3 regions of the Roseovarius sp. MBR-79 genome follow, and region 1 is predicted to be linked to each of the others. Evidence: riboswitches for the same ligand, from Rfam matches in the RefSeq annotation. Region 1 holds a riboswitch; each other region holds the start of a gene.

What was found. A riboswitch is a leader RNA that binds a small molecule or an ion and turns the genes downstream of it on or off. The one in region 1 is predicted to bind thiamine pyrophosphate.
Region 2: linked by a shared signal. The riboswitch ahead of thiD (bifunctional hydroxymethylpyrimidine kinase/phosphomethylpyrimidine kinase) and the one ahead of thiC (phosphomethylpyrimidine synthase ThiC) in region 1 are both predicted to bind thiamine pyrophosphate.
Region 3: linked by a shared signal. The riboswitch ahead of ACSSV8_RS17510 (ABC transporter ATP-binding protein) and the one ahead of thiC (phosphomethylpyrimidine synthase ThiC) in region 1 are both predicted to bind thiamine pyrophosphate.

The regions. Positions count from the first base shown of each region.
Region 1 covers NZ_JBRJGP010000001.1:39,066-41,320, forward strand. The annotation lists gene ACSSV8_RS00210 (NAD-dependent epimerase/dehydratase family protein) at 1-801, opposite strand, end outside; TPP riboswitch at 931-1,051, shown strand; gene thiC (phosphomethylpyrimidine synthase ThiC) at 1,153-2,255, shown strand, end outside.
Region 2 covers NZ_JBRJGP010000007.1:40,571-42,825, reverse strand. The annotation lists gene ACSSV8_RS08805 (FAD-dependent oxidoreductase) at 1-666, opposite strand, end outside; gene thiD (bifunctional hydroxymethylpyrimidine kinase/phosphomethylpyrimidine kinase) at 663-1,457, opposite strand; TPP riboswitch at 1,498-1,599, opposite strand; gene ACSSV8_RS08795 (GcvT family protein) at 1,635-2,255, opposite strand, start outside.
Region 3 covers NZ_JBRJGP010000024.1:6,387-8,641, forward strand. The annotation lists gene ACSSV8_RS17505 (ABC transporter permease) at 1-222, opposite strand, end outside; gene ACSSV8_RS17510 (ABC transporter ATP-binding protein) at 219-953, opposite strand; TPP riboswitch at 989-1,087, opposite strand; gene ACSSV8_RS17515 (heme NO-binding domain-containing protein) at 1,190-1,792, shown strand; gene ACSSV8_RS17520 (diguanylate cyclase domain-containing protein) at 1,789-2,255, shown strand, end outside.

The DNA.
Region 1 (2,255 bases):
GGCAAAGGCGTGGAGCGCGGCAAGCCGGGTGCAATCGAGGGTGATGCGCTGATGCGCCGTCGGAGAGGCGGGGCGGGGCCGGCTGCTTGCCCCCGCCGCCTGTGCCAGTGCGGCCATGGTCACGGGAGCGGGGGCCGCGATGTTGAGCGCGGATGGCAACGCTCCGTCACGCAGGCACAGCGTTACCAGCACCTGCGCCAGCGTGCGCGGCCCGATATAGGAGCGCAGCGGCCCTGCGCCATCAGCGAAGACATCAAGCGTGATCTCCCCCGTCCCCCGCGCCACGTTCAGAAGCAGCGCATCCGCGCCCGCCACATTCCCGATCCGCAGCGCGCAGACCTCAAGCCCCCGGTCACGCCACGCGCGCCCCACCGCTTCCATCTCCAGCTTGGCCGCGCCATAGGCATTGGCGGGCGCGCAAGCGGTGTCCTCGGTGATATGCTCGCCCGATCCGTAAACCGCCGAAGACGAGGCCAGCAACACCCGCGTGATGCCCGCGCTTTCAGCCGCCGCAAGCGTGGCCTCGGCAAGTATCCGGTTGTGCGCCAGATCGTGGCCCGCGCCCGGCACGACCCCCGCCAGCGCCACCAGCGCCCGGAATGTCTGTCCGCTCCGCGCCTGATGGTCGATGAGTGCGCGCGACCCCTCCATCGGGTCCCACAGAAGCGCCCCCGCCGGCACCATCCGACGATATTGTGGCACGACAGGCACAGCCGAAACCGGCCAGTGCCACAACACCATCCGTCCGACCCGTCCCGATGCCCCGGTCAGAAGAACCGGCGCGCGCGCCCTGTCCGTCATGCGCCCCCTCTTTCCGGGGACATGACCCGCCCCGGCCCCTCGCGGTCTATCAATCAATGCCGCCTCTCGACAAGAGACCGCCGTCGGGACGCCACATTCGCTTGAACTGCGCAGATCGTCGTTCTACCCTCACCCTTGCAGGGGAGTCCCGCCTTGGGGACTGAGAGGCTGACAGGTGGTGACACCGGTGAGGCGACCCTTTGAACCTGATCCAGTTGATACTGGCGTAGGAAGCTCGGGAACCGCGCGCCGCATGGCGGTCTGTCTGTTCCGAAGGGGGACCCTTCCCCACGCCTCCCCGTCCACGGCTCATCTGGTGTCTTTGTAAAGCTTGGCTCGAGGAGCACCAACATGAACATCCCCACCCAGACCATCGCCCCCAGCGTGACCACCGGCCCCCTGCCCGCGTCGCGCAAGATTTACGTGGCGGGCAGCCTGCACCCCGATATCCGCGTGCCCATGCGCGAGATTTCCACCCATCCCACGGCGGGCGAGGCCCCCTTGCCGGTCTATGACAGTTCCGGCCCCTATACCGATCCCGAGGCGCAAACCGACATCGCGCGCGGCCTGCCCGCGCTGCGGCGCGGCTGGATCATGGCGCGCGGCGATGTGGCGGCCTATGAGGGCCGCCATGTGAGGCCCGAGGATAACGGCTTTGTCACCGGCGACCGGCTGGTGCCGGAATTCCCGGTGCGGGGGCAACCCCTTCGTGGCACGGGCGGTGCGGCCCCCACGCAACTGGCCTATGCGCGCGCGGGCATCATCACGCCCGAGATGGAATTCGTGGCCATCCGCGAGAATCAGTTGCGCGAGGCGGATGCGGCACCGCGCGACGGCAATGACTGGGGGGCCAGCATCCCAGACCATGTGACCCCCGAATTCGTGCGCGCCGAGATCGCGGCGGGCCGCGCCATCATCCCGGCCAATATCAACCACCCGGAACTGGAGCCGATGATCATCGGGCGCAATTTCCTTGTGAAGATCAACGCCAACATGGGCACCTCTGCCGTTACCTCCTCGATGGAGGAGGAGGTGGAAAAACTGGTCTGGGCGATCCGCTGGGGGGCGGATACGGTGATGGACCTTTCCACCGGGCGCAATATCCACAACACCCGCGACTGGATCATCCGCAATTCCCCCGTCCCCATCGGCACCGTGCCGATCTATCAGGCCTTGGAAAAGGTGAATGGCATTGCCGAAGACCTCACATGGGAAGTGTTCCGCGACACGCTGATCGAGCAGGCCGAACAGGGGGTGGATTATGTCACCATCCACGCGGGCGTGCGCCTGCACATGGTGCCGATGACGGTGAACCGGGTGACGGGGATCGTGTCGCGCGGTGGGTCGATCATGGCCAAATGGTGCCTGCATCATCACCGCGAGAGCTTTCTTTATGAGCATTTCGAGGAGATTTGCGACATCTGCCGCCAGTATGACGTGAGCTTTTCACTGGG
Region 2 (2,255 bases), on a different contig from region 1:
GCCGCGCGGCACGATATAGAGCGGAAAGCGCGGGTGCAGCAGGCGGACGGGGCGGCGCAGCGTCACATCGGTTGTGCGCAACACCACCATCTCACCCTTGACGCCGCGCAAGTCGGGCAGGCTGTCTTGCGCTGCAAGGCCGCGACAGTCGATCACCACCGGCCCTTGGGGCGCGTCCGTGCCTTGCACAAAGCGCGCGCCACCCTCCTGCAAACGGCGGTGCAGATGGAGCAGCGCCGCGCGCGGGTCGATATGCGCCTCAGCCTCGAAGAACAGGGCGCGGTCATGGCGCTCGGCCAGGTCCGGCTCGAGCGCGGCGAGGTCCTCAGCCTTGACCAGCCGGTGCCCGTTGGTGCGTCGGGCGAACACATCAAGCTCGCGCCGGTCGCGCTCCAGCGTGATCACGAGCGAGCCGCGCCGTGTGACCGTCACGCCCTGCGCTTCCCACCAGTCGGCGGCCTCTTGCCCCAACCGCACCACCGGTTCCTCGGCGGTGAACCCTTCGCAGAAGGGCGCGAGCATCCCGCCCGCCCACCACGAACAGGCCGCTTCACCGGGGAAGGGGGCCGGGTCGATCAGAGTGACGGCCACGCCGCGCGCCCTCAACTCGGTGGCCACGCAAAGCCCGACGACGCCCGCGCCACGGATCGTGACGGCGCGGGTCATGGCCAGACCTCGTGGAAATGATGCACCGGCCCGTGCCCGCGGCCGATATCGAGACGGTCAGCGGCGCGGATCGCGGCGTGGAGCCAGCCATGGGCGCGGGTGACGGCCTCGGACAGGCCAAGCCCCTGCGCCAGCCCCGCCGCGATGGCCGAGGAATAGCTGCACCCGGTGCCATGGGTGTTGCGCGTGGCAATGCGGGGGGCGTCAAGGCGGTGGGGTTCGACGGCCATCAGCCAGTCGGTGCAGGTCTCGCCCGCCGCGTGACCGCCCTTCATCAGAACCGCCTTTGCCCCCAGATCGCGCAGCCGCGCGCCCTGGTCCCGCATCCCGGCGTCGCTCACGGCCTCCGGCAGACCCAACAGCGCCGCCGCCTCGGGCAGGTTGGGCGTGAGCAGATCGGCGCGCGGCAGCAGATGCACGATCAGCGCCGCGCGCGCCGTCTCGGGCAAAAGCCGCGCGCCGGATTTGGCGATCATGACCGGATCGAGCACGACCGGGCCGCGATACCCGGCCAGGGCCTCCGCCACCGTCTCGATCAGCGCGGCATCGCCCAGCATCCCGATCTTGATGGCATCGACGCGGATATCATCCAGAACGGTGGCGATCTGTGCTGCCACCACCTCGGGCGGGACCGCGTGAACCGCTGTCACCGCGACGGTATTCTGTGCCGTGACGGCGGTCAGCACGCTTGCGCCATAGACGCCAAGCGCGGAAAACGTCTTGAGGTCGGCCTGAATGCCCGCGCCGCCGCCGCTGTCAGAACCCGCGATTGTCAGTGCGCACGCCACCATGCCCGCCTCCTCATGTTCGCGGAACGGCCTTCGGGCACCATCGGGGCGGAGGTCCGTTCCCTACGCCGGCATCACCCGGATCAGGTTCGATGGGTTGGCTTGGCACCTCTCAGCCCCTTGCGGGGCACCCCAACGGAATAATGGAGACGTAACACCGCGAACCGGCACCTTCAAGGGTCAGCCGCGCAGACGCAGCCCCTCGGGATCGAACGGCGGATGCTCCAGCACCCGCGCATCATCCGCGCGGCCCAGAAGCGAAACGTGAAGCGCGGTGCCGGGGGTGGCGTGTTCGGCCTTGAGATAGGCCAGAGCGAGGGATTTGCCGACCGCGTGGCCATAGCCGCCCGAACTCACCTGACCCGCGGCCGTGCCACCCGGCAGAAAGATCGGCTCGCCGCCCGAGGCATCGGCCTCGGTCGCGTCGATCTCGAGCAGGACCATGCGGTCGCGCGGCGCGTTATCGGAAATGGCGCGCCAGCTCTCGTGGTTGAGGAAGGGCTTGTCGGGGCGGATGAGGCCCGCCAACCCGCATTCCTGCGGCCAGTATTCGGGCGAATAGTCGCGCCCCCAACTGCCATACCCTTTCTCGAGCCGCAGCGACATGAGCGCGCGGCTGCCCACGGGGCCCGCGCCGATGGCTTTGCCCGCCTCGATCAGGGCCGAATAAAGCCGTGTCTGATCGGCCTCGGCGATGTGCAGTTCCCAACCCAGATCGCCGGTGAAGCTGACGCGCAGCGCGACGGCCTCGACGCCCGCCACGGTCATGCGCTGCGAGCGGAAGAACGGAAAGGCGGCGTT
Region 3 (2,255 bases), on a different contig from region 1:
CGAGGCCCCGCCCAGCACCGCGCCAAGCGCCAGCCCGATGAGCACCTCGGCGGCGGTGATCAGGCCATGTTCGGCGATGAGCGCGCGGCTGCTCCAGAGGGTCTCGGCCACGCGCGCGGGGCCCGGCAGGATGAAGGGCGGCAGGGACGCCAGCACCACCAGCGCCTGCCACAGGCCAAGCGCCAGCGCCACCGTGCCGGCAAGGATCAGGGCGCGGTTCATGCGCCTGTCCCGAGGTCGCGCAGCCGCGCCAGAAGGCTCCCCTGAACGGCGAGGGTGTCGGGATCGTCGACCGCACGCGGGACCGGGCCGGGGGGCGGCGCGACGGTCTCGAGACCGGCCTCGGACAGGATGTGGATGGCGTGGCCCATCCGCGCGGCCTCCCCGGGATCATGGGTCACCATCCACACGGTCCGCCCTGCCAGATGCGCGGCGGCGAGGTCCTGCATCTGCGCGCGCGTGCCCGCGTCGAGCGCCGAAAAGGGCTCGTCCAGAAGGACAATGGGGCGGTCCTCCATCAATGTGCGCGCAAGGGCCACGCGCTGCCGCTGTCCGCCCGAGAGGGTATGGGGACGCTTGCGGGCGTGCGGGCCAAGGCCCATCCGGTCAATGATCGCGCGGGCGCGGGGCAGGTCGGGCGATTGCCCGCGCAGCCGTGCCCCGAGCGCCACGTTTCCCAGCACGTCGCGCCACGGCAGCAGGTCCGCGCCCTGTGCCATGAGCGCGATGCGCCCCGCAAGCGGCCGCCCGTCAGAGGCGGATATGCAACCCTCGAAGCGCGTCACCTCGTCAAGCCCTGCCACAAGCCGCAGCAGCGTGGTCTTGCCCACGCCCGAAGGGCCGAGCAGGCAGGTGATCCGCCCGCCCTCGATCTCGAGGCGCAAGGGGCCAAACAGCCGCTCCGCGCCGATACGGGCGGTGCCGTCGATCAAAAGCGCGGGGGCGGCGCACATGGGCGGTCCTCGGTCAGGGGCGCGCAGGGAGGGGGGCGTGGGCGTGCTCCGTTCCCTCCGCCGGTGCGAGCCGGATCAGGTTCGATGGGTTGGCGCGTGCCTCTCAGCCCTTGCGGGCACCCCAACGGATGCGCGCTGCGTAGCATCGCGGGCGCGCCGGGGCAAGTTTTCCGGCACGCGTTCAGGTTTTGTTAAAGAACGCTTGCGATACTGTGCCCATCGGCGTGGAGAGGGATATGAACGGGTTGATCAACCGCGCGCTCGATTGGTTCGTGCGCGACACGTATGGCGAGGCGCTCCGGCGGGCGCTGGTGGAGGCGCTGTCGCTTGGCGAGGCGGCGTTCGAGCCGCTGATGCCCTGCGCGCCGGAGGTGACCGAGCGGCTGCTCGCGGCGCTGGCCGAGCGGGTGGGGCGCGCGCCCGAGGAGGTGCTGGAGGATCTGGGCACCTATCTGGTCTCGCAGCCGCGCACCGAGGCGGTGCGCAGGCTCTTGCGCTTCGGTGGCGTCGATTTTCTCGATTTCCTGCACTCGCTGGAGGATTTGCCGGATCGCGCGCGTCTCGCCATGCCGGATTTTGCCCTGCCCGAAATCCGGCTTCATCCCGAGATGCCGGGGCTTTACCGGATCGAGGTGGGGGCATGCCCGCGGGCGGGGCTTCCGCTCGGTCCGGTGCTCGTGGGGATGCTCCGGGCGATGGCGGATGACTATGGCGCGCTGGTGCTGATCGGCTCTCGGGGCGCGGATGCCCGGCGCGAGGTGATCGAGGTGCGGTTGCTTGACGCCGCCTTTGCCCACGGGCGCGCCTTTGATCTCGGCGCGGGGCCGGTCGTGCGATGACCGCGGTCGCGGCGCTTGACGCGATGCTCGCGCGGCTTTGCCCGATGTTCGCCCTTGTCGGGCCGACCGGGCATGTGCTGGCCGCCGGGCCGACGCTGGCCCGGGTCCTGGCCCCGCGCGAGAGTGTCGGCGCGCGGTTTCTGGAACTGTTCGAGGTGCTGCGACCGCAGAGTGTCGACACCATGGCCGGGCTGGCTGCGCTGGAGGGGGCGCGGCTCCGGCTTCGGCCACGCACGGGCACCTCTCATGTGCTCAAGGGCGTGGTGTGCCGCCTGCCCGGGGACGGATCGCTTGGCCCTGCGGGCGGCGTGGTCCTCAACCTTTCCTTCGGCATTTCGGTGGTCGAGGCGGTGCGCGATTACGCCCTGACGGGCGCGGATTTCGCGGCGACCGACCCAACCACGGAAATGCTCTACCTGCTCGAGGCCAAGAGTGTGGCAATGGAGGAATCGCGCCGCCTCAA